4 regions of the Shewanella sp. JNE2 genome follow, and region 3 is predicted to be linked to each of the others. Evidence: predicted binding sites of a transcription regulator. Region 3 holds the regulator's gene; each other region holds the start of a gene.
The links. The regulator sigma-54, encoded in region 3, starts transcription at its own class of promoters, with help from an activator protein. The targets are predictions, from matches to a motif close to GTTGGCACGNNNNTNGNNT.
Positions count from the first base shown of each region.

Region 1: a site for sigma-54 is predicted at 2,047-2,065, ahead of fliE (flagellar hook-basal body complex protein FliE). Genes of this name have one in related genera too.
Region 2: a site for sigma-54 is predicted at 2,538-2,556, ahead of glnA (glutamate--ammonia ligase). Genes of this name have one in related genera too.
Region 4: a site for sigma-54 is predicted at 3,138-3,156, ahead of flgF (flagellar basal-body rod protein FlgF). Genes of this name have one in related genera too.

Region 1 covers NZ_CP096169.1:3,042,024-3,047,808, reverse strand. The annotation lists gene MZ182_RS13605 (sensor histidine kinase) at 1-567, shown strand, start outside; gene MZ182_RS13600 (sigma-54-dependent transcriptional regulator) at 560-1,900, shown strand; gene fliE (flagellar hook-basal body complex protein FliE) at 2,120-2,455, shown strand; gene fliF (flagellar basal-body MS-ring/collar protein FliF) at 2,501-4,183, shown strand; gene fliG (flagellar motor switch protein FliG) at 4,176-5,222, shown strand; gene fliH (flagellar assembly protein FliH) at 5,209-5,785, shown strand, end outside.
Region 2 covers NZ_CP096169.1:276,833-282,617, forward strand. The annotation lists gene MZ182_RS01335 (hypothetical protein) at 1-721, shown strand, start outside; gene glnA (glutamate--ammonia ligase) at 1,040-2,449, opposite strand; gene typA (translational GTPase TypA) at 3,484-5,295, shown strand; gene MZ182_RS01350 (GGDEF domain-containing protein) at 5,367-5,785, opposite strand, start outside.
Region 3 covers NZ_CP096169.1:724,372-730,156, reverse strand. The annotation lists gene MZ182_RS03300 (KpsF/GutQ family sugar-phosphate isomerase) at 1-202, shown strand, start outside; gene kdsC (3-deoxy-manno-octulosonate-8-phosphatase KdsC) at 202-753, shown strand; gene lptC (LPS export ABC transporter periplasmic protein LptC) at 750-1,310, shown strand; gene lptA (lipopolysaccharide transport periplasmic protein LptA) at 1,297-1,851, shown strand; gene lptB (LPS export ABC transporter ATP-binding protein) at 1,848-2,579, shown strand; gene MZ182_RS03275 (RNA polymerase factor sigma-54) at 2,683-4,158, shown strand; gene hpf (ribosome hibernation promoting factor) at 4,187-4,474, shown strand; gene ptsN (PTS IIA-like nitrogen regulatory protein PtsN) at 4,477-4,920, shown strand; gene rapZ (RNase adapter RapZ) at 4,917-5,771, shown strand; gene MZ182_RS03255 (HPr family phosphocarrier protein) at 5,758-5,785, shown strand, end outside.
Region 4 covers NZ_CP096169.1:3,061,427-3,067,211, reverse strand. The annotation lists gene flgB (flagellar basal body rod protein FlgB) at 1-390, shown strand, start outside; gene flgC (flagellar basal body rod protein FlgC) at 393-809, shown strand; gene flgD (flagellar hook assembly protein FlgD) at 834-1,595, shown strand; gene flgE (flagellar hook protein FlgE) at 1,663-3,024, shown strand; gene flgF (flagellar basal-body rod protein FlgF) at 3,193-3,936, shown strand; gene flgG (flagellar basal-body rod protein FlgG) at 3,947-4,735, shown strand; gene flgH (flagellar basal body L-ring protein FlgH) at 4,747-5,421, shown strand; gene MZ182_RS13660 (flagellar basal body P-ring protein FlgI) at 5,433-5,785, shown strand, end outside.

The sequences.
Region 1 (5,785 bases), 2.3 Mb from region 3:
ACTAAGTTTCAACAGAAATTGGTTGATAGACTTAATGAATTGGAAAGACAAGTTAACGATATGCTGTTGATGGCAAAAGGCCGTCAAGATGAGCTTGGCGAGTTAGTTTCCCTGAATGATGTGATGGTCAGTGTGATTGGAAACTGTGATCCAATTGCAGAGCAGCAAGGTTGCAAACTTTCCTTTACTAATACATCAAGTGGATTATTACTGGCAAATTCAAGCGCGCTAAGTTCTGCAATTAATAACCTTGTCATCAACAGCCTCGAAGCTGGAGCGAGTCAGATCCGTATCCTTGCCACAGAGTCAAAGGATCAATTAATGCTAGAGGTTATTGATAATGGCAAAGGGTTAGATGCGAAGATGCAGCAAAAAGTGATGGAACCTTTTTTCACCACCAAAGCTCAAGGGACAGGACTTGGATTAGCCGTTGTGCAATCGGTTGTGCGTAATCATGGCGGAGAAATACAACTTCGCTGCCTACCGAATAAGGGCTGTACTGTTTCGTTAGTTTTTCCTCGCGCAAAATCGGCTGTTGTATTGCCTTTGGAGAAACCCCATGTCTGAAGCCAAGTTACTCTTAGTTGAAGACGATGCCTCATTAAGGGAAGCCTTACTCGATACTTTATTACTTGCGCAGTATGAATGTATTGATGTGGCTTGTGGTGAAGATGCCATTCTTGCATTAAAACAACATCAATTTGATTTAGTGATAAGTGATGTGCAGATGCAGGGAATTGGCGGTTTAGGCTTGCTAAATTACCTGCAACAACATCACCCAAAACTGCCTGTATTACTGATGACGGCCTATGCCACGATTGGCAGTGCCGTTAGCGCGATTAAATTAGGTGCGGTTGACTATTTAGCCAAACCCTTTGCGCCAGAAGTATTGTTAAATCAAGTATCTCGCTATTTACCATTAAAAACTAACGCGGATAAACCTATTGTTGCAGATGAGAAAAGTCTTGCATTGTTATCACTAGCACAACGCGTTGCAGCATCCGATGCTTCTGTGATGATCATGGGACCCAGTGGTTCGGGTAAAGAAGTACTCGCTCGTTATATTCATCAGCATAGCAGCCGCGCCGAACAAGCCTTTGTTGCCATCAACTGTGCAGCTATTCCTGAAAATATGCTTGAAGCAACTCTCTTCGGATATGAAAAGGGCGCATTTACCGGTGCTTACCAAGCATGCCCTGGTAAGTTTGAGCAAGCACAAGGTGGGACTTTGCTGCTTGATGAAATATCAGAAATGGATTTAGGTTTACAGGCAAAACTATTACGGGTGTTACAGGAGCGAGAAGTTGAGCGCTTAGGTGGTCGTAAGACGATTAAGCTCGATGTTCGTGTATTGGCGACCTCAAATCGTGATTTAAAAGCGGTAGTGGCCGCAGGTGGATTTAGGGAAGATCTTTATTACCGTATCAATGTATTCCCATTAACATGGCCTGCACTGAATCAAAGGCCTGCGGATATCTTACCGCTTGCTCGCCATTTATTGGCTAAGCATGCAAAAGCTCTCAATATCGGCGCTACACCTGAATTCGATGAACAAGCATGCCGGCGTTTGCTTAGCCATCGCTGGCCAGGAAACGTGCGAGAGCTAGATAATATTGTCCAAAGAGCCTTGATTTTACGGACAGGTTCTGTGATTACCGCCAATGATATTATTATTGATGTGCAGGGTGCGTTGATAAATGATGAATCTGAAGTGTCAGCGTCTGAGCCAGAAGGGTTAGGTGAAGAGCTCAAAGCACAGGAACATGTGATTATTTTAGAAACCTTAGCCCAGTGTCAGGGTAGCCGAAAACTTGTGGCTGAAAAACTGGGGATCAGTGCTCGAACCTTACGATATAAAATGGCTCGTATGCGAGATATGGGGATTCAATTACCCTGTTAGCTTCAGTAAAAATGCATGTTAGCAAATGCACTTTAATGCCTTTTAGGATTAAGGTGCATTTGTATCTTGCTGATTTCCACAGTGAGTTAATCTTCCAATGCTTTTTAGCATCCCTTATTTGTCTATTTTAAATGGCTAGTTTTAAACTTGGCCATTATTTTGCATATTCCTCATTATCGATATTTTGATCGTCAAGAATTCGACGACTGGGAGCTCAGCATGCAAATAGGCGCAAATACATTTCTGCAAGAAATGCAGTCACTCAAAGGTGAAATAACACCGTCTTTCGGTATCTCTCCGAATATCATGCAGCAGGTAAATAACACCAGTGGTGCCGATTTCGGTCAGCTACTCTCGCAGGCTGTTGGCAATGTCAGCGGCTTACAATCAACGTCATCAAACTTGGCAACGCGATTAGAGATGGGTGACTCGACAGTGAGCTTGTCGGATACTGTGATTGCTCGAGAGAAAGCCAGTGTGGCATTTGAAGCGACGGTACAAGTGCGTAATAAACTTGTCGAAGCTTATAAAGAAATAATGAGTATGCCTGTTTAGGCCCGAGAATAACCCAATCAGCAGGTACGAATCGTGAGCACAGAAATGATTGTCGGGTCTAATTCCGATTTAGCAGACCAAGGTGTCCAAGAAGAACATAAGTCAGGTGTGATGGGGAGCCTTGGCGGTGTCGATATGATGCGCCAAATTACCATGATCCTTGCGTTGGCAATCTGCTTAGCCCTAGCCGTTTTTGTGATGTTATGGGCTCAGGAACCTGAGTATCGTCCATTAGGAAAAATGGAAACTCAGGAAATGGTACAAGTACTCGATGTCTTGGATAAGAATAAGATCAAGTATCAGATCGAGGTTGATGTTATTAAAGTACCTGAGGATAAATATCAAGAAGTCAAACTGATGTTAAGCCGAGCAGGGATTGACGGTGGCACTACAAGTAAAGATTTTTTAACCCAAGACAGTGGTTTTGGTGTCAGCCAAAGGATGGAACAAGCGCGTCTTAAACACAGCCAAGAAGAAAACCTTGCCCGCGCTATTGAGCAGCTACAAAGTGTCAGTCGCGCAAAAGTGATTCTCGCACTTCCCAAAGAAAACGTCTTTGCCCGTAATACTTCCCAACCTAGCGCAACCGTGGTTATCAATACCCGTCGTGGCGGTTTAGGCCAAGGAGAGGTGGATGCCATTGTTGATATTGTTGCCTCAGCCGTGCAAGGGTTAGAACCATCGCGTGTTACCGTCACTGATTCAAATGGTCGTTTGCTTAACTCTGGGAGCCAAGATGGCGTTTCCGCTAGGGCGCGTAGAGAACTCGAATTAGTACAACAAAAAGAAGCTGAATATCGCACAAAAATTGAATCAATTTTAGTCCCCATTTTAGGGCCTGATAACTTTACTTCCCAAGTCGATGTTAGCATGGACTTTACCGCAGTCGAACAAACAGCCAAGCGCTTTAATCCTGATTTACCAGCATTACGCAGTGAAATGACGGTTGAGAATAACTCTACCGGTGGCACTACGGGGGGGATCCCTGGCGCTCTGTCAAATCAACCGCCAATGGAGTCAGATATTCCTGAAGATGCAACGAATGCATCTGAAAAAGTGGTTGCGGGTAACTCTCACCGTGAAGCAACACGAAATTTTGAGCTCGATACCACCATTAGCCATACCCGTCAGCAAATTGGGGTAGTCAGACGAATTAGTGTTTCAGTTGCTGTGGACTTTAAACCCGGTGCTGCAGATGAAAATGGGCAAGTGGCACGCGTTGCCCGTACTGAGCAAGAGTTAACCAACATTCGTCGTTTACTAGAAGGTGCGGTAGGATTCAGCACACAACGTGGTGACGTGTTGGAAGTGGTTACCGTTCCTTTTATGGATCAACTGATGGAAGACATACCAGCTCCTGAATTATGGGAACAGCCGTGGTTCTGGCGTGCGGTAAAATTGGGTGTTGGCGCCTTGGTGATCCTAGTATTGATATTGGCCGTGGTTCGTCCAATGCTAAAACGCCTTATTTACCCAGATAGCGTCAATATGCCAGATGATTCAAGACTCGGTAATGAACTGGCGGAAATTGAAGATCAGTACGCTGCCGACACCTTAGGTATGCTTAATACCAAAGAAGCAGAATACAGTTATGCCGATGATGGCTCAATTCTTATCCCTAATCTTCATAAAGATGATGATATGATTAAAGCTATCCGTGCGCTTGTGGCAAATGAGCCCGAGCTTTCCACTCAAGTCGTGAAAAACTGGTTACAAGACAATGGCTGAGAATAAAACAAAAGAAGCCGCTGAAGTCTCAAGCTTTAATGTGAAGGACATGAGCGGTATCGAGAAGACGGCAATTTTACTCTTAAGTTTAAGCGAAGCCGACGCCGCTTCTATCCTCAAGCACTTAGAGCCCAAACAAGTGCAAAAGGTGGGGATGGCCATGGCCGCAATGGAGGATTTTGGCCAAGAGAAAGTGGTTGGTGTGCATAAGCTTTTTCTTGATGATATTCAAAAATATTCCTCTATCGGTTTTAACAGTGAAGAATTCGTTCGTAAGGCGCTGACGGCAGCATTAGGTGCAGACAAAGCGGGTAATTTAATTGAACAAATCATCATGGGCAGTGGTGCTAAAGGCTTAGACTCCCTCAAATGGATGGATGCGCGCCAAGTGGCGACAATCATCCAGAATGAGCATCCGCAGATCCAAACCATTGTATTGTCTTATTTAGAACCCGATCAGGCCGCAGAGATTTTTGGTCAATTTCCTGAAAATACTCGCTTAGACTTAATGATGCGAATTGCTAACCTTGAAGAAGTTCAACCCGCAGCCTTGCAGGAATTGAACGATATCATGGAGAAACAGTTTGCGGGTCAAGGTGGCGCACAAGCAGCGAAAATGGGTGGCTTAAAAGCAGCCGCCAATATTATGAACTACTTAGATACGGGTATCGAAAGCCAATTGATGGAAACTATGCGCGAATCCGACGAAGAAATGGCGCAACAAATCCAAGATCTCATGTTTGTCTTCGAAAACCTTATCGATGTGGACGACCGTGGTATTCAAATCCTGTTGCGTGAAGTACAACAGGATGTGTTATTGAAGGCGCTTAAGGGAACTGACGATCAACTTAAAGAAAAACTGTTAGGCAATATGTCCAAGCGAGCCGCAGAGTTACTGCGTGATGATCTTGAAGCTATGGGACCTATTCGTATTAGCGAAGTGGAGGTTGCACAGAAAGAAATCCTCTCTATTGCTCGTCGTTTAAGTGATAGCGGTGAAATTATGTTAGGCGGCGGTGGTGGCGATGAGTTCCTCTAATCCGAGTGACAATAAATTGTCGGATAAGATTGTCAGTGACAGTGAAATCGAATTTAGTCACTGGAACCTACCCGATGTGACAGAGGTTGAGGATGAAAGCATCTCTAATTTGTTTGGCTACTCTGGTAAGCACATCAAACCAGTCACGGTAGAAGCTATCGCACCTCCCACAATGGCTGAAATTGAGCATATTCGAGCTCAAGCGGAAGAAGAAGGCTTTAGTGAAGGTAAAACACAAGGTTTTAATGAAGGGTTAGAAAAAGGACGTTTAGAAGGATTAGCGCAAGGTCATCAAGAAGGTTTTACACAGGGCCATGAACAAGGCTTAGAAACGGGTCTTGAAGAAGCAAAGGGTTTAATCAATCGTTTTGAATCGTTACTCAATCAGTTTGAAAAACCCTTACAACTTCTCGATGGTGACATTGAGTTATCTTTAATGACCTTAGCGATGGCGCTGGCTAAATCTGTTATTGGACATGAGTTGAAAACCCATCCTGAACAAATACTTTCCGCTTTACGTCTTGGTATTGAATCTTTACCTATTAAAGAGCAAGCAGTGACTA
Region 2 (5,785 bases), 450 kb from region 3:
GGTTCGCGAGGCGCCCACCCTCTATGAGTGGGATATTAAGGTAGCGACCGTGTATGCCATGGGGTGGCTCGTTGTCATTATTCCCTGCGGGATAATGGTGCTGATTGGCTTGGTGGCGTACTGGTATGAGTCTGACCAATGGTATGGTTTTTTTTTCATGGCACTGATTTTTGCGCCATTTATCCGCTACCTCTGGTTGGCCGACAAACAGTACCATTATCGGCTTACCACCGAGGGTTTAGTTACTACCTATCATGACGTTATACCGGATGCCGCCTACGCGGTAGTGCGGGGGCTGGCTTGGTTTGGAGTGGTGGTTTGTATTGTCTGGGTGGCCTTTTTAGGCCCGGCCGCCTTGGTCGGTGCAGGTAGTTTTGCCGTGATGGCATTTTTCTTTACTGGTTTTAAAAATGTAGAGACTACTTACGAGAGTCCTATAAAAAATGGGCATCGTCATTTGATTAAGGTAACGCGGAATCGTCCATTTATTGCCTGCCAATCGGATGTACGAACAATGGGCTTACGTGCAAGTATTCGTCTTCATTGCCCATTGGATAAGATGCACACTATCTTGTCATTGCTGATGACGCAGTTACCTGATTCTGAAATCCGTGTATTTAAAAATGAGCGCGTGTTAGATGGCGTACCATTTGCGTCATTTGAGTCAGGCGAACCTGCCCAACTGTCAGATTTCGCCCCTGACAATCCCCAGCCTAGTTGAATAAAGCGTGGACACTTAACAACAATGGCGCGGTAGTTAACTTTCGACTATATAGGTGGTTTTATGCCGCACACCCGTTTAATTTAGATTGTTTTTTAACCATCTATCTCTACTGTTGCCGCGGTGTCTGGCGTGCCTTCTCTGAATGATAAAGAGTGGTTGGCGATGATGCCTATTTAGAGAACAACGCGATGATTGAATCAGAATCAAAGTTGTATATACCTTCAAAATACAAAAAGCCCCGATAGCGTTGCTATCGAGGCTTTTATATTTTCTGTATCAATTACATAAAGCGAGCTGGTTGTATAGCGCTAGCCATTACAGACTGTAGTACATTTCAAACTCTAATGGGTGAGTTGTACGTGCTACACGCTCAGCTTCAGCAGTTTTCAGTGCAATGTAAGACTGGATAAAATCTTCGCTGAATACGCCGCCACGGGTTAAGAACTCATGGTCTGCTTGCAGGTTTTCAAGGGCGTTTTCTAATGAAGTGGCCACTTGTGGGATTTCAGCCGCTTCTTCGGCTGGCAGATCGTACAAGTCTTTGTCCATCGCTTCGCCTGGGTGGATCTTGTTTTGGATACCGTCAAGACCTGCCATCAGCAGTGCAGCAAAACCTAAGTATGGGTTTGCATGTGGATCTGGGAAGCGTGCTTCGATACGGCGGCCTTTAGGGCTTGGTACCACTGGAATTCGGATTGATGCAGAGCGGTTACGGGCAGAGTAAGCCAACATAACAGGTGCTTCAAAATGTGGCACTAAACGCTTGTAAGAGTTAGTGCTCGGGTTAGTGAAAGCGTTCAGCGCGCGAGCGTGCTTGATGATACCGCCAATGTAGTACAGAGCGGTTTCACTCAGACCAGCGTATTTGTCACCTGCGAACAGGTTAACGCCATCTTTAGATAAAGATTGGTGAACGTGCATGCCACTACCGTTGTCGCCAACGATTGGCTTAGGCATGAAAGTCGCAGTCTTGCCGTAGGCGTGTGCCATGTTGTGAACTACGTACTTCAGAATTTGGATTTCGTCCGCTTTCTTAGTCAGTGTGTTGAAGCGAGTGGCGATTTCGTTTTGACCCGCAGTTGCCACTTCGTGGTGATGCGCTTCAACCACTTGGCCCATTTCTTCAAGCACTAAACACATAGCGCTACGTAAGTCCTGTGATGAGTCAACAGGTGCAACTGGGAAATAACCGCCTTTAACGAATGGACGGTGACCTGTGTTGCCACCTTCGTAGCTTGTACCTGAGTTCCAAGCCGCTTCTTTAGCGTCGATCTTAACGAAACAACCTGACATGTCAGTACCGAAACGGACATCGTCAAAGAGGAAGAATTCTGGTTCTGGGCCAATCAATACAGTGTCAGCGATACCGGTAGAGCGTAGGTATTCTTCCGCTTTTTTAGCGATAGAACGTGGATCACGGTCGTAACCTGTCATTGTGCCTGGCTCTAGAATGTCACAGCGGATCAAGGCTGTGGTTTCTTCGGTGAAGGGATCCAGTACAAAAGTGGTTGGATCTGGCATCAGTACCATGTCTGATTCGTTAATGCCTTTCCAGCCTGCAATTGAAGAGCCGTCAAACATTTTACCGTCTTCGAAGAAGTCAGCATCTACTTGATGAGTAGGAATAGATACATGCTGCTCTTTACCTTTGGTGTCGGTAAAACGTAAATCAACAAACTTAACTTCTAATTCTTCAAGTTGCTTTAAAACTGATTTAACTGACATTCTCAAGCCTCCGGTAGGGTAAAGGGATGACCCTTCTTATAATCTTTTAACTCAAGTGTATATTACTGAGCCAAACTTACGAGCTATATAGCGATATCCATGCCAACAATGTAACGTGTTGATAATTAATGGCTATAAAAAACATTGCACTAAATTGATTTTACAAATGCACTATGATGGTGCGTTTGCGTGTGGCATTTTGGTGCATAAATCTATTTTGGTGCGCAGTGGCAATACGCCCTAATGCTAACGGCACTGTCGTTTTTTTGCATGTTACTGACACGGGTTAGAATCTAAGTGACTCATTCAATAATACGACTCAACACAACAAGATTTACTTTTATGACAGTGTGCATGATAGGTCTTACACATAACATACAGAGAACAGGGCGCTAATTCTAATCCTATTGTGAGATTATTTTTTGGCCATATTAATGTCATAAAATAATGTGAAAGTAACAGGCTAAGGTTCTAATCATAGCCGTGTGCAAAATTATAATAGGTGTTTAAGATCATGTTATTAGCACTAGCTTCGTTCTCTAGAGCGAAATAAGTTTATGGCTTATGAGCCAGTAGCGTTTAGATGAAATGTTGTGGAAGGCGAGTTGTAAAGATGCGGTGTATTTAACCTGTGTACTCATCTGTTGTCTATACCCTGCCATTGCGGATTTAGCATTCCAAAATCTTTGGGAATAGTGTGTGACAGTATCTGGATATTGCGATGGAAATGCGTACTCTTGTGAGCGCGCCATAAGATGAAGAATAGTGAATTCAGCTGTTTAACTTATGAGTATTTGCCAAAAACGGCCATTTATTTGCGCTTTTACGGTGCGACTAGACTATTCGGCTTAGTGTGTTGCCAAACGAGAAGCCCTTTGCCAAGGTGTATTGTTTTATAAGTGTTCAAAAATAATCCTGTGCGCCAAGGCCGCTCTGGAGTAGAATGGCACGCTTTTTTATGGCGACTCAACGTAGATTGCTGTAACGAATATTGTAATATCCCCTATTTTTGTTTGATGGTAAGAGGTTTATCCGTGCTAGAGAATTTACGTAACATCGCCATTATTGCACACGTTGACCATGGCAAAACGACCCTGGTAGACAAGTTGCTGTCGCAATCAGGAACCCTTGCAACCCGGGGAGAAGCTACTGAGCGGGTGATGGACTCCAACGATCTTGAGAAGGAACGTGGAATCACGATTCTGGCAAAGAATACTGCCATCAAGTGGAACGATTATCGTATCAACATCGTTGATACCCCAGGCCACGCCGACTTCGGTGGTGAGGTTGAGCGTGTTCTGTCTATGGTTGACTCAGTATTATTGCTGGTTGATGCCGTTGATGGTCCAATGCCACAGACTCGCTTCGTAACCAAAAAAGCGTTCGCCCAAGGCCTAAAGCCAATCGTTGTTATCAACAAAATTGACCGTCCAGGTGCTCGCCCTGATTGGGTTATCGACCAAGTGTTCGACCTGTTCGACAACTTAGGTGCGACCGACGAACAATTAGATTTCCCAATCGTTTACGCTTCAGCGTTAAACGGTTTTGCAACTTTAGATCCAGATGTCGTCAGTGAAGATATGACGCCACTGTTCCAAACTATCGTTGAAAAAGTCTCTTTCCCTGATGCTGACGCCGATGGCGCGTTCCAGATGCAAATTTCACAGCTCGATTACAACTCTTATGTAGGTGTGATCGGTGTGGGCCGTATCAATCGTGGTAGCATCAAAACTAACCAACAAGTGACTATCATCGGTGCCGATGGTAAGACGCGTAACGGTAAAATGGGCCAAGTATTAGGTTACATGGGCCTTGACCGTACTGAGGTTGAGGTCGCTAATGCTGGCGATATCGTGGCGATTACGGGTTTAGGCGAACTGAAAATCTCTGATACTGTCTGTGCCGCTGGTAATGTAGAAGCACTGCCGCCACTGTCTGTTGATGAGCCTACACTGACCATGACTTTCCAAGTCAACACTTCACCTTTCGCAGGTAAAGAAGGTAAGTATGTGACTTCACGTAACATTCTTGAGCGTTTACAACAAGAATTAGTCCACAACGTGGCACTGCGTGTTGAAGAAACTGACAGCCCAGATCGCTTCCGCGTATCAGGCCGTGGTGAATTGCATTTATCAATTTTGATTGAAAACATGCGTCGCGAAGGTTACGAGTTAGCCGTATCACGTCCAGAAGTGATTCTGAAAACCATTGACGGTGAACTGTGTGAACCATTCGAAACGTTGACCGTTGACGTTGAAGAAGAACATCAAGGCACAGTGATCGAGAAGTTGGGTACCCGTAAAGCTGAAATGAAAGATATGCAGCTTGATGGTAAAGGTCGTGTCCGTATCGACTTTATCATCCCAAGCCGTGGTTTGATTGGTTTCCAAACTGAGTTTATGACTGCTACTTCAGGTACTGGTTTAATCTACCACTCGTTCGACCATTACGGTCCACATAAAGGTGGCGATATTGGTCAACGCGCTAACGGCGTATTGATCTCTAACGCAACGGGTAAGGCGTTGACCTTCGCACTGTTCGGTCTACAGGATCGTGGTCGTCTCTTTATCGGCCATGCGGCTGAAGTCTACGAAGGCCAAGTGGTTGGTATCCACGCTCGCTCAAACGATCTAACAGTTAACTGTTTGAAAGGTAAGCAGTTAACCAACATGCGCGCCTCTGGTACTGACGAAGCGCAAGTGCTGACTACGCCAATTACCATGACGCTTGAGCAAGCGCTTGAGTTTATTGATGATGACGAATTAGTTGAAGTGACGCCGAAAAGCATCCGTGTTCGTAAGAGACACTTGACTGAAAACGATCGTAAGCGCAATAACCGCGGTTAACAAGAGCGGCTTACTTCGGTGAGCCACCTTATGAAAGCCCCGTTAAAGAAATTTGACGGGGCTTTTTTATTTTACGTTTCAAGCTTGTTCACTGATGGCGACATATAACGTATACAATTACGACCTGCCGATTTGGCAAGATAAAGCGCGGCATCTGCTTGGCGTACCAATTCTAAGGCGCTGTGTTGCTCTGAGGGCTCTATACAGGTGACACCAAGACTCACAGTGACTGTACCAAGGTCGGTTTTGACATGGGGGATAGCAAGCGATTGGATAAGTTGATGAATGTATTGCGCCGTATCGAGTGCTGTTTGCTGATCTGTATTGGGGAGTAAAATGACAAATTCTTCACCGCCATAGCGTGCAACCAATTCACCCGCCCGACGACCTGACTGAGATAACCCCTTAGCCAGTAGTTTAAGGCAGTCATCTCCAGCGAGATGACCATAGTGGTCATTAAACAATTTAAAGTGGTCAATATCGAGCATGA
Region 3 (5,785 bases):
TGCAGAAGTGAATCTACGTACAACGCCAATTGCCGATGTGATGACTCGCAATTGCATCACAATTACCGATAGCGCACTTGCGGCTCAAGCACTACAAGTTATGGATAGTAAAAATATTAATGGTTTAATCGTGATAAACAAAGATCACCATCCTATCGGAGCACTTAATATGCTCGATTTGGTTAAAGCAGGAGTTATTTAATGCCACAGCAAGGATTTTACGGCCCTATCAGCGATGATGTTTGGCAAAGAGCACAAAAAATAAAACTGCTTATCTGTGATGTTGATGGCGTATTTTCTGACGGGCGCATTTATTTAAGTAATGCAGGTGAAGAACTTAAGGCATTTCATACCCGTGATGGTTATGGTGTTCGCTCGCTACTGACCAGCGGTTTTAACATGGCAGTTATTACAGGTCGCCAATCTAAGATTGTTGCCAATCGTATGACTGCCCTAGGCATTACAGATATTTATCAAGGTGTTGATAATAAATTCGAGCCTTATCAAGCCCTACTATCACACTATAATGTCATCCCAGAAGAAGTGGCTTACATCGGGGATGATATTGTCGATCTTCCGGTGATGAGCGCGGTAGGTTTAGCAGTATGTGTCGCCGATGGTCATCCCTATGTCCGCCAACAGGCACACTTTGTCACCAACCTCAACGGCGGACATGGCGCGCTACGGGAATTAACCGATTTACTGCTGTTAAGCCAAAATAAGTTCACTTCGGCCCACGGGATGAGTATATGAGTCGTGTGACCCTCGCTATCATTGCCTTTTTTGGTACTGCCCTCATTCTCTACTGGCAAGTACAACAAAAGCGGGGTAACGAAACAGACAGCAGCTTGAATAACCAAGATAGTCCCGATTACATTATTGAAGATCTGCGTAGCATTGAATTTAATGAACAAGGTCAAGTGAATAGCCGTGTCACCGCCAAGCACATGGAACACTATGAACTAAAAAGCCAAACCTATTTCACTCAACCTGTATATCTTGTTTATCCTGACCAAGGCAAAGCACAATGGCAGATCAGAGCGGATCAAGGACAACTCAACAAAGAAACAGGCAAGGTTGTATTAGAAAATAATGTTATTATCGATGCCATTAGCCCTGAAGAGCCGATACAAACCTTATCGACTAGTTTTTTAGAACTTGATCTAAACACTATGATAATGACCTCTGACCGTATCATTTACGTCACAGGGAAAGATTTTAATATCCAAGGGCAAGGCCTTTATGCGGACCTGAACGCGCAGGAAGTCCAATTGACCAGTCAGGTAGTAGGAACCTATGAAGCAAAATAAGATATTACTTGCCAGCTTAATGCTGATAATGAGCATGAGCGTTTATGCAAAAGTCGCAGATCTGCAGCAAGAAGTTAAAATTAAAGCCGTTAGCCAAACCGCAGATATCAAAAACAACCAAATCATCTTCTTTGGCCCAGTAGAAGTCACACAGGGTTCAATCAAAATCCAAGCGGCCCAGCTTCGCGCCTTTTCTGCCGATGGTGAAACCAGCAAAATCTTAGTTGCAACGGGCAACCCCGCGACTTACACCCAAATATTAGATGATGGTCGCCCTGCTTCCGCCAGTGCTAAAGAAATTCGCTATGAAATGGCGACAAGAACATTAACACTGACAGGTTCGGCCTCCCTCGATCAAGCGGGCAGTCAAGTGACAGGTAACCTCATTCGTTACAACATCATTCAACAAAAACTGATCGCAGAAAGCACAGGGAGTGGTGATGATCGCGTGATCACTATCATCCAACCTGAAAACTATCAGGATGATCTCAAAACCCAAACACCCGCAGATAAACCTGTGAAAGAGCAGGATTCTCAATGACCCAAATCACCCTAAGAGCACAAAATCTCGCGAAGAGCTACAAAAACCGCCAAGTTGTTAAAGACGTCAGTCTGACAGTCAAAACCGGCCAAATTGTTGGCTTACTCGGCCCAAATGGTGCAGGTAAAACCACGACCTTTTACATGGTGGTTGGGTTAGTAAAAAGCGATAAAGGCCATATTTTTATCGACAATGATGATTTAACTGCAGACCCTATGCATCTTCGCGCCCGCAAAGGAATTGGTTACTTACCACAAGAAGCCAGTATCTTCCGTAAGCTGACCGTTCACGACAATATCATGGCGGTATTACAAACCCGTAAAGAGCTAAAAGACGAAGAACGCGAAGAAGAACTGGAACACCTACTCGAAGAGTTCCATATTACCCATATTCGCGATAGCCAAGGTATGTCCCTTTCGGGGGGTGAACGTCGCCGAGTTGAAATTGCCCGCGCCCTCGCGGCCAATCCAAAGTTTATTCTACTCGACGAGCCTTTTGCGGGCGTTGATCCGATTTCCGTCATCGATATCAAAAAAATTATCGAACAACTTAAGAGTCGTGGCTTAGGCGTACTTATCACAGACCACAATGTCCGAGAAACATTAGACGTATGTGAACATGCCTACATAGTAAGTCATGGAAACCTGATTGCCGAGGGAACTCCTGCAGAGATCTTAGACAATCAGCAAGTTAGGGCTGTGTACTTAGGTGAACAATTCAGGCTATAGTTACTCCAGCGGAGTCTATAGCCTAAAATTATCGCGACTAGACTCCACTCACTGATAACAAGCGGCCTCATTCAAAAATAATAACGTAGGGATCAGCGGTAACATGAAAGCGTCACTCCAGCTCAAACTGGGCCAACAGTTAACCATGACGCCACAGTTACAACAGGCGATTCGTCTGTTGCAGCTCTCGTCATTGGAATTACAACAAGAGATCCAGCAAGCCTTAGACTCTAATCCTCTTCTTGAGCTGGAAGATGAGCAATTTGACGCACCTACAGAACGCAACCAGAATTTATCAGACACCGATTTCAGCGAATCAAGCCCACTGCCCCCCGAACAAGATAGCTCCACTGTTGATACCGCAGAATCCTTGACCAAAGAATCTATGCCAGATGAACTGCCCATGGATACCACTTGGGATGAAGTATTTACCGCCTCACCCAACTCAGGTTCGGGTGGCAGTAGAGAAGACGATATGCCCTTTCAGGGGGAAACCAGCGAGGGCCTGCATGAACATTTAGAATGGCAAAAAAACCTCACCCCCTTCTCTGAAACCGATCTTGCCATTGCCACTGCCATTATTGATGCCATTGATGATCAGGGCTATCTCACCCAAAGTACTGAAGATATTCTCGAAGCGATGGGAAATCATGAGATTGAGTTAGACGAAGTCGAAGCTGTACTTAAACGTATCCAACACTTTGATCCTGTTGGTGTTGCAGCAAGAGATCTCAGCGAATGTTTACTGATCCAGCTATCCCATTTTTCGCCGGACACACCACATCTCGAAAATGCCCGCATGTTGATCAAAGATCATTTAGATCTGATCGCTGCTCGCGATTTTAGGCTGTTAATGCGTAAAACCAAACTGAAAGAAGATGAACTTCGGGATGGTATCGCACTGATACAAACGCTGAACCCTCGCCCAGGTTTGTTGATCACACCGATGGATGAAGAATATGTGATCCCAGATGTGTCGGTATCGAAGAAAAATGGCCGTTGGGTGGTAGAACTCAACCCAGATTGCATGCCCAAAATCAATGTAAACCAGCAATATGCCGCCATGGCTCGCAGCACAAAAAGCCAAGCAGACAGCCAATTTATTCGTGGCCATCTGCAGGAAGCCAAATGGTTTATCAAGAGCTTAGAAAGTCGTAACGACACCTTACTCAAAGTGGCCAATTGTATCGTTCAATACCAACAAGGCTTCTTTGAGTACGGTGAAGAAGCTATGAAACCTATGGTACTTAACGATATAGCCGAAGCGGTTGAAATGCATGAGTCCACCATCTCACGGGTCACAACTCAAAAATACATACATACCCCTAAGGGACTTTTTGAACTAAAATACTTCTTCTCAAGCCATGTCGGGACTGACGATGGCGGTGAGTGCTCATCCACAGCAATCAGAGCCTTTATTAAAAAACTGGTTGCCGCGGAAAACCAGAAAAAACCATTAAGCGACAGCAAGATGGCACAACTTCTGGCAGAACAGGGAATAAATGTTGCGCGCAGAACCATTGCGAAGTATCGAGAAGCAATGCTTATTCCCCCTTCCAATCAGCGTAAAAGTTTATAGCCTACTATGGATATCGGAGGACGTTTCTATGCAAATAAAGCTCATTGGACACCATATCGAGATTACTGAATCGTTACGGGCATATGTAGAGGAAAAATTTTCAAAACTTGAACGCCATTTCGAACAGATCCATAATGTGCACGTTGTGCTCAATGTTGAGAAAATGCAACAGATTGCCGAAGCGCGAATCAACCTCACCGGTGGTGAAGTTTTTGCAACTTCAGAGCATACTGACATGTATGCTGCCATAGACGTCCTGATCGATAAACTTGATCGTCAGGTTATTAAACACAAAGAGAAGTTAACAAAACACTAATAATGGAACTTTGTACCATACTGAGGCCGGAGTGCACTACCTGCGCCACTCCGGGCAGTAAAAAAAAGGTACTGGAACTCATCAGTGACTTAGCCGCTGCCCAGTACCCCACCCTCTCATCTCAAGAGATCTTCGAAAGCCTTGTGGCGCGCGAAAAGATGGGGAGCACAGGTATAGGTAACGGTATCGCCATTCCACATGGTCGATTAACCGATATTACACAACCCATTGCAATACTCGTAAAATGTGAGGAACCGATAGCTTTTGACGCTATCGATAAGCAACCTGTTGATATTTTGTTTGCACTGCTTGTGCCGGCGGATCAATGCCAACAGCACCTAAGCACGTTGTCGTGCATGGCAGAAAAGCTAAGTGATAAACAAATATTAAAACAACTGCGTAAGACGCATGATGAAACGGAACTCTATCAGGTAATCACTGGATGAAACTGGTCATAGTGTCAGGCCGCTCTGGCTCAGGCAAATCTGTCGCACTTAGGGTGCTTGAAGATCTCGGCTATTACTGTGTCGATAACCTTCCCTTGCCACTAATAGGCAGTTTGCTTGAGCAACTCAAAGGCAGTAACGATCTTGTCGCCATTAGTGTCGATGTTCGTAATATGCCAGAGCAAGATAAAGTGCTGGTTCAGCAGCTTTCTAACCTGCCAGCAGGGACGGAGATTACCAGCTTCTTCCTCAATTCAAGCGATAAAGTGTTACTTAAACGCTACAGTGAAACGCGCCGCCTGCACCCGTTATCTAAAAGTCGAGTATCCCTACAAGAAGCCATTAAACTTGAAGGCAAACTGCTCGAACCTATGTCCAAACTGGTAGATCACTACATAGATACTTCAAATTTAAATATCTATGATTTAAGCGATCAAGTCAGACAAATTCTTCTTGGTAGCGTTGATAAAGAATTAGTCATCTACTTTGAGTCCTTTGGCTTTAAAAATGGCATGCCTACAGAAGCCGACTTTATGTTCGATGTGCGCTTTTTACCTAACCCCCATTGGGAGTTAGCATTGCGTCCACTGACAGGCCTAGATGAACCTGTGGCTGAGTTTTTGAATCGCCAGCCCCTGGTAAACAAGTTCATTTGGCAGATAGAAAACTTACTAGAAACCTGGTTACCACACCTTGAGCGTAATAATCGCAGTTATTTAACCATTGCGATTGGTTGCACAGGTGGACAGCACAGATCGGTTTATGTGGCAGAACAATTAGCGAAGCGATTTAGTAATGGTAAACATAAGGTCAATGTACGCCATCGAGAGCTAGATCATGCCAAAGCTTGAACGTCAGATTACCA
Region 4 (5,785 bases), 2.3 Mb from region 3:
GATAATGCATTGGGTGTGCATCAATACACTTTAGGCATACGTGCTGAACGGGCTGAAGTGATTTCAAGTAATATCGCAAATGCCGATACGCCACATTATAAAGCCCGTGATGTCGATTTCTCTGCTGCGATGCAAGCCGCTCGTAGCCAACAGCAACAGCGTAATCATCTCGATATCACAGATCATGAACGGCACTTTGGTTTAGCGGAATTAACGGGCCAATATGTTAAATTTCGTGTTCCAAATCAACCTGATACTGGTGATGGTAATACTGTTGATATTCAACAGGAACAATCTGCCTTTATGCAAAATGCCCTCGAATATCAAATGTCACTGGGGTTTTTGGATAGTAAGTTTAGTGGCATGAAAAAAGCACTAAGAGGTGATTAATCATGAGTTTATTTAGCATTTTTGATGTCGCTGGCTCTGGAATGTCAGCACAATCGGTAAGGCTTAACACTACGGCCAGTAATATTGCAAATGCTGACTCAGTTTCAAGCAGTATCGATAAAACTTACCGTTCTCGTCATCCTATTTTTGAAGCTGAAATGGCTAAAGCACAGAGCCAACAGCAAACCTCTCAAGGGGTAACGGTAAGGGGGATAGTAGAAAGTGATAAACCCTTACTCAAAGAGTATTCACCAGATCATCCTATGGCGGATGCCGATGGCTTTATTTATAAACCGAATGTAAATGTCATGGAAGAAATGGCAGATATGATTTCTGCCTCTCGCTCATATCAAATGAATGTTCAAGTCGCTGAAGCCGCAAAATCAATGCTGCAACAAACACTTGGGATGGGTAAATAACATGGGTTATTTAGGAGGTAAGCTGTGAGCCTCATTAATCAAGTTAATCAAGCGTCAACGCAAACGACTCAAACTAAGAGTCAATCAGGTGCTGTAACAACGAACTCGACAACGGGAAATCCTTTTTTGGATAGTCTTCGTTTACCAACAGAGTCAATCGTGCCTGAAGCGAAAAGTCAGCAGTTGACACAAGAAGATTTTTTCTCGTTATTAAGTCAACAATTATCCATGCAAGATCCATTTAAGCCTGTGGATAATGACCAGATGATTGCTCAAATGGCTTCTTTCTCTACGGTAGATGGCATCTCTAAGCTTAATAAAGAAATTGTTAATCTAAATAGCGTAATGACATCGAGCCAAGCGTTACAAGCATCGGGGCTTGTCGGACGAAAAGTGCTACTTCCCACTGATACTGGATACGTTTCTAGTGAAAATCCTTCGATGAAAGGGGTGATTAGTACAACGGAAAAAATTCCAGTGATCAATGTGCGGGTTGAGGATGAAAAAGGACAAGTGATTACCACATTTAATGTTGATGGTAGTAAAGGCGGTAATATCGACGTCAATTGGGATGGATTAGATAAGAATGGTCAGCCTGTTGTCACAGGTAACTATTCGATTAAAGCCAGTGGGTTAGTTGACGGTAAATCCCAACAGTTAGCTGTATCCACCTATGCACATGTCAGTAGCGTTTCTTTAGGTACCGCAAGTACTGGTGCAATTTTAAACCTACGTGGTGGTATGGCCTTTAAACTTTCTGATGTGTTGTCAGTGTCCGAAACTTAATATTGCCAGTATCTAAAATGGACGCTACTCGTCCACAATTGAATTGAGTCAAATGTAGAGGTGAATTATGTCGTTTAACATTGCATTGAGTGGCATTTCGGCGGCGCAGAAAGATTTAAATACGACTGCGAACAACATTGCTAACGCAAATACTATTGGTTTTAAAGAGTCACGTGCCGAATTTGCGGATGTGTACGCTAATTCAATTTTCTCTAATTCTAAAACGGCCGTTGGTGGCGGTGTTGCAACGAGTCAAGTGGCTCAGCAATTCCATCAAGGAAGTTTACAGTTAACGAATAACTCTCTGGATTTGGCGATTAAAGGTGGTGGTTTTTTTGTCACATCTTCAGAGCTTGGCACATTAGATTTTTCCTATACTCGGGCTGGTGCATTTAAAGTTGATGCGAGTAACTATATGGTTGACTCATCTGGTAACTACTTGCAAACCTTTCCCGTTGATAAAGAAGGGAACTCAACGTCTGTCAGTTTAACGACTGCTAAACCTGTTCAAATCCCCGATACCGCAGGTAGCCCAGTAAAGACTGAGAATGTCAGTTTTCAGATGAATTTAAATGCTAAAGAGGGGTCACTCGATCCCGCTGCGTTCGATCCGACAGATCCTAAAACGTATACCAGTGTCACCTCAATGACGATTTATGACTCATTGGGTGAGCCACATATCATGACCACTTATTTTGTTAAGCCCACTAATGGGGCGCACAACGGCGAAAACAATTGGGTCGCTTACTATGCTGTTGATGGTAAACAAGTTGATGTCGCTGGCGCTGCTGGTACTTACCAAACTGATACAGATGGTGATGGGGTTCCTGACTCAACCGGTACAGCGGAAACGGCTGGTGGATGGCGTGGATCGGTATTGAAGTTTAACTCTGTCGGGGTTTATACGGGAAGTGATCCAGCCATCGTAACCACAGAAACACTTGGTGTTGGTGGTGCTGGTGTTCTAGGCCCAGGTGCGGATGGCACTCAAAGTTTGACAGTAAAATTTAATGCACCGACCCAGTATTCGGCTCCCTTTGCTGCCACTGAATTGACCCAAGATGGTACGACTGTGGGCCGTTTAACCAATGTTGAAATTGGTGCTGATGGTTTAATCACCGCTAGCTACTCAAATGGTTCGACCGTGCCTTTAGCGCGTGTTGCTTTGGTGCGTTTTGCTAATGAACAAGGATTGACTCAAGTGGGTAATACCTCTTGGAAGGCGAGTCTAAATTCGGGTCCCGCATTAGCGGGTGAAGCAAATAGTGGCACATTTGGTAGTCTCAGTTCTTCTGCGTTAGAGCAATCGAATATTGATTTGACGACCGAGTTGGTGGATTTGATTTCTGCGCAGCGTAACTTCCAAGCGAACTCACGTACTTTGGAAGTTAATAACACCTTGCAACAAACCGTGCTGCAGATCCGCTAGTTTTGACCTTATTTTAAGTGTTGCCGCCTGCGGCAACACTTAGCCTCTTTACTGTACTCCTTCGCTATTCTTTCTCCTATTCTCAGTTAATCAATAAGTTAGATGCTTATTTTGTTGGCATGATGCTTGCTTTGCTATTGTCAGGTAGAAAATTTGACGGAGCAGTCTGTGGACAAATTCCTATATATCTCCATGAGTGGGGCTAAGCAAAATATGCATGAGTTGGCCTTACGAGGCAATAACTTAGCCAATGCGAATACCGATGGCTTTAAGTCTGATATGGCGCAGGCAAGATCAATGCAAGCCTTTGGAGAAGGATTACCAACACGGGTGTTTGCCATGATCGAAACTCCGTCTGCTAATTTTCGTTCAGGCCCAATTAAGACGACAGGACGAGATCTTGACGTTGCCATTAAGGGCGATGGTTGGTTTGCTGTGCAGGCAAAAGATGGGGCAGAGGCTTATACCCGCTCTGGCAGCTTGAGTTTTGATGCGACAGGTCTCTTGCATAACGACCGAGGTAATCCGGTGATGGGAGATGCCGGGCCAATTGTACTGCCGTTACCCATAGATAAAGTGACTATTTCCCAGGATGGGATTATTTCTGTTCGTCCTCAAGGTGCTACCGCAGAGGTTATCGAAGAGGTTGGCAGACTTAAACTGGTCAATCCTGGTAATGCCCAGATGATGCGTGGCGAAGATGGTTTATTCAGACTTGTGTCAGGTAACGATGCTCCAGCAGACCCTAATGTCGCCGTGGAAAGTGGTGCAGTAGAAGGCAGTAACGTCAATCCAGTCGATGAGATGGTGTCTTTGATTGAATTACAACGTCAGTTTGAAATGCAAGTCAAGATGATGAAAACCGCGGAAGAAATTGACCGTGCTTCATCTTCATTAATGCGTATTAGTTAGGAGATAGATTATGCATCCGGCGTTATGGATTAGTAAAACTGGCTTAGACGCGCAGCAAACAGATATTGCGGTGATCTCAAACAACGTTGCCAACGCCAGTACTGTTGGTTACAAGAAGAGTCGAGCGGTATTTGAAGATTTGTTATATCAAACTGTTAACCAAGCGGGAGGGATTAGTGCATCAAACACTAAGTTACCCAATGGATTAAACATTGGTGCGGGTACAAAAGTGGTCGCCACACAAAAAATGTTTACCCAAGGCAATATGTTAACAACGGATAACTCATTGGATTTGATGATTGAGGGACCTGGTTTTTTTGAGATACAGCTACCCGACGGTACCACTGCCTATACCCGTAATGGTCAATTTACATTAGATGATACAGGGCAAATTGTAACGCCAGGATCAGGTTATGTACTGCAACCTGCGATTACGATTCCTGAAGATGCAACCAGTATTACCGTTTCTGCAGAAGGTGAAGTGTCAGTAAAAACGGCAGGAGCCGCCGAAAACCAAGTGGTTGGTCAGCTCAGTATGACGGATTTTATTAACCCATCAGGTCTCGATCCTATGGGCCAAAACCTATACACAGAAACCGGGGCGAGTGGTACGCCTATTCAAGGCACCGCTTCATTGGATGGGATGGGAGCTATTCGGCAGGGAGCACTAGAAACCTCCAACGTCAATGTGACTGAAGAGCTTGTTAATCTTATCGAAAGCCAGCGTATCTATGAGATGAACTCCAAAGTGATTTCAGCGGTAGATCAAATGTTGGCGTATGTGAATCAGAACCTATAGAGGCACATATCATGGCTAGATATTTCATATTGGCCGCAGCCCTTCTGCTGAGTGCTTGCAGCTCGACACAAAAAAAGCCGATTGCTGACGATCCTTTTTATGCACCCGTTTATCCAGAAGCTCCCCCGACAAAAATTGCCGCAACGGGCTCTATTTATCAGGATAGTCAAGCGGCGAGTTTGTATTCTGATATTCGAGCCCACAAAGTGGGTGACATTATCACCATCGTCTTAAAGGAAGCGACTCAGGCGAAAAAGAGTGCGGGCAATCAGATCAAGAAAGGATCTGATATGAGTTTAGATCCTATCTATGCCGCTGGAAGCAATATCTCTGTCGCCGGCGTACCTTTAGATTTGCGTTACAAAGACAGTATGAATACTAAACGCGAGTCCGATGCTGATCAAAGTAACAGCCTTGATGGCAGTATCTCCGCCAATATCATGCAAGTACTTAATAACGGTAACTTAGTAGTGCGTGGTGAGAAGTGGATTTCTATTAATAATGGTGATGAGTTTATTCGCGTTACAGGTATTGTCCGTTCACAGGACATCAAGCCTGATAACACAATAGATTCAACACGTATGGCTAATGCCCGTATCCAATACAGTGGCACAGGCACCTTTGCAGATGCTCAAAAAGTCGGTTGGTTGAGCCAGTTCTTTATGAGCGATTGGTGGCCTTTCTGAGGAGTCAAATCATGAGATTTAAACGGATTATCGCACTTGCCATACTGATATTCTCTCTACCTAGTCAGGCAGAGAGAATCAAAGATATTGCCAATGTTCAAGGTGTTCGCAGTAACCAATTAATTGGTTATGGTTTGGTCGTTGGTTTGCCTGGTACTGGTGAGAAAACCAATTACACCGAGCAAACCTTCACAACGATGCTAAAAAATTTCGGGATCAATTTACCTGATAATTTTAGACCTAAAATCAAAAACGTAGCTGTAGTGGCTGTGCACGCTGATATGCCAGCGTTTATAAAACCAGGGCAAGAATTAGACGTTACTGTGTCGAGTTTAGGTGAGGCTAAAAGTTTGCGTGGTGGCAC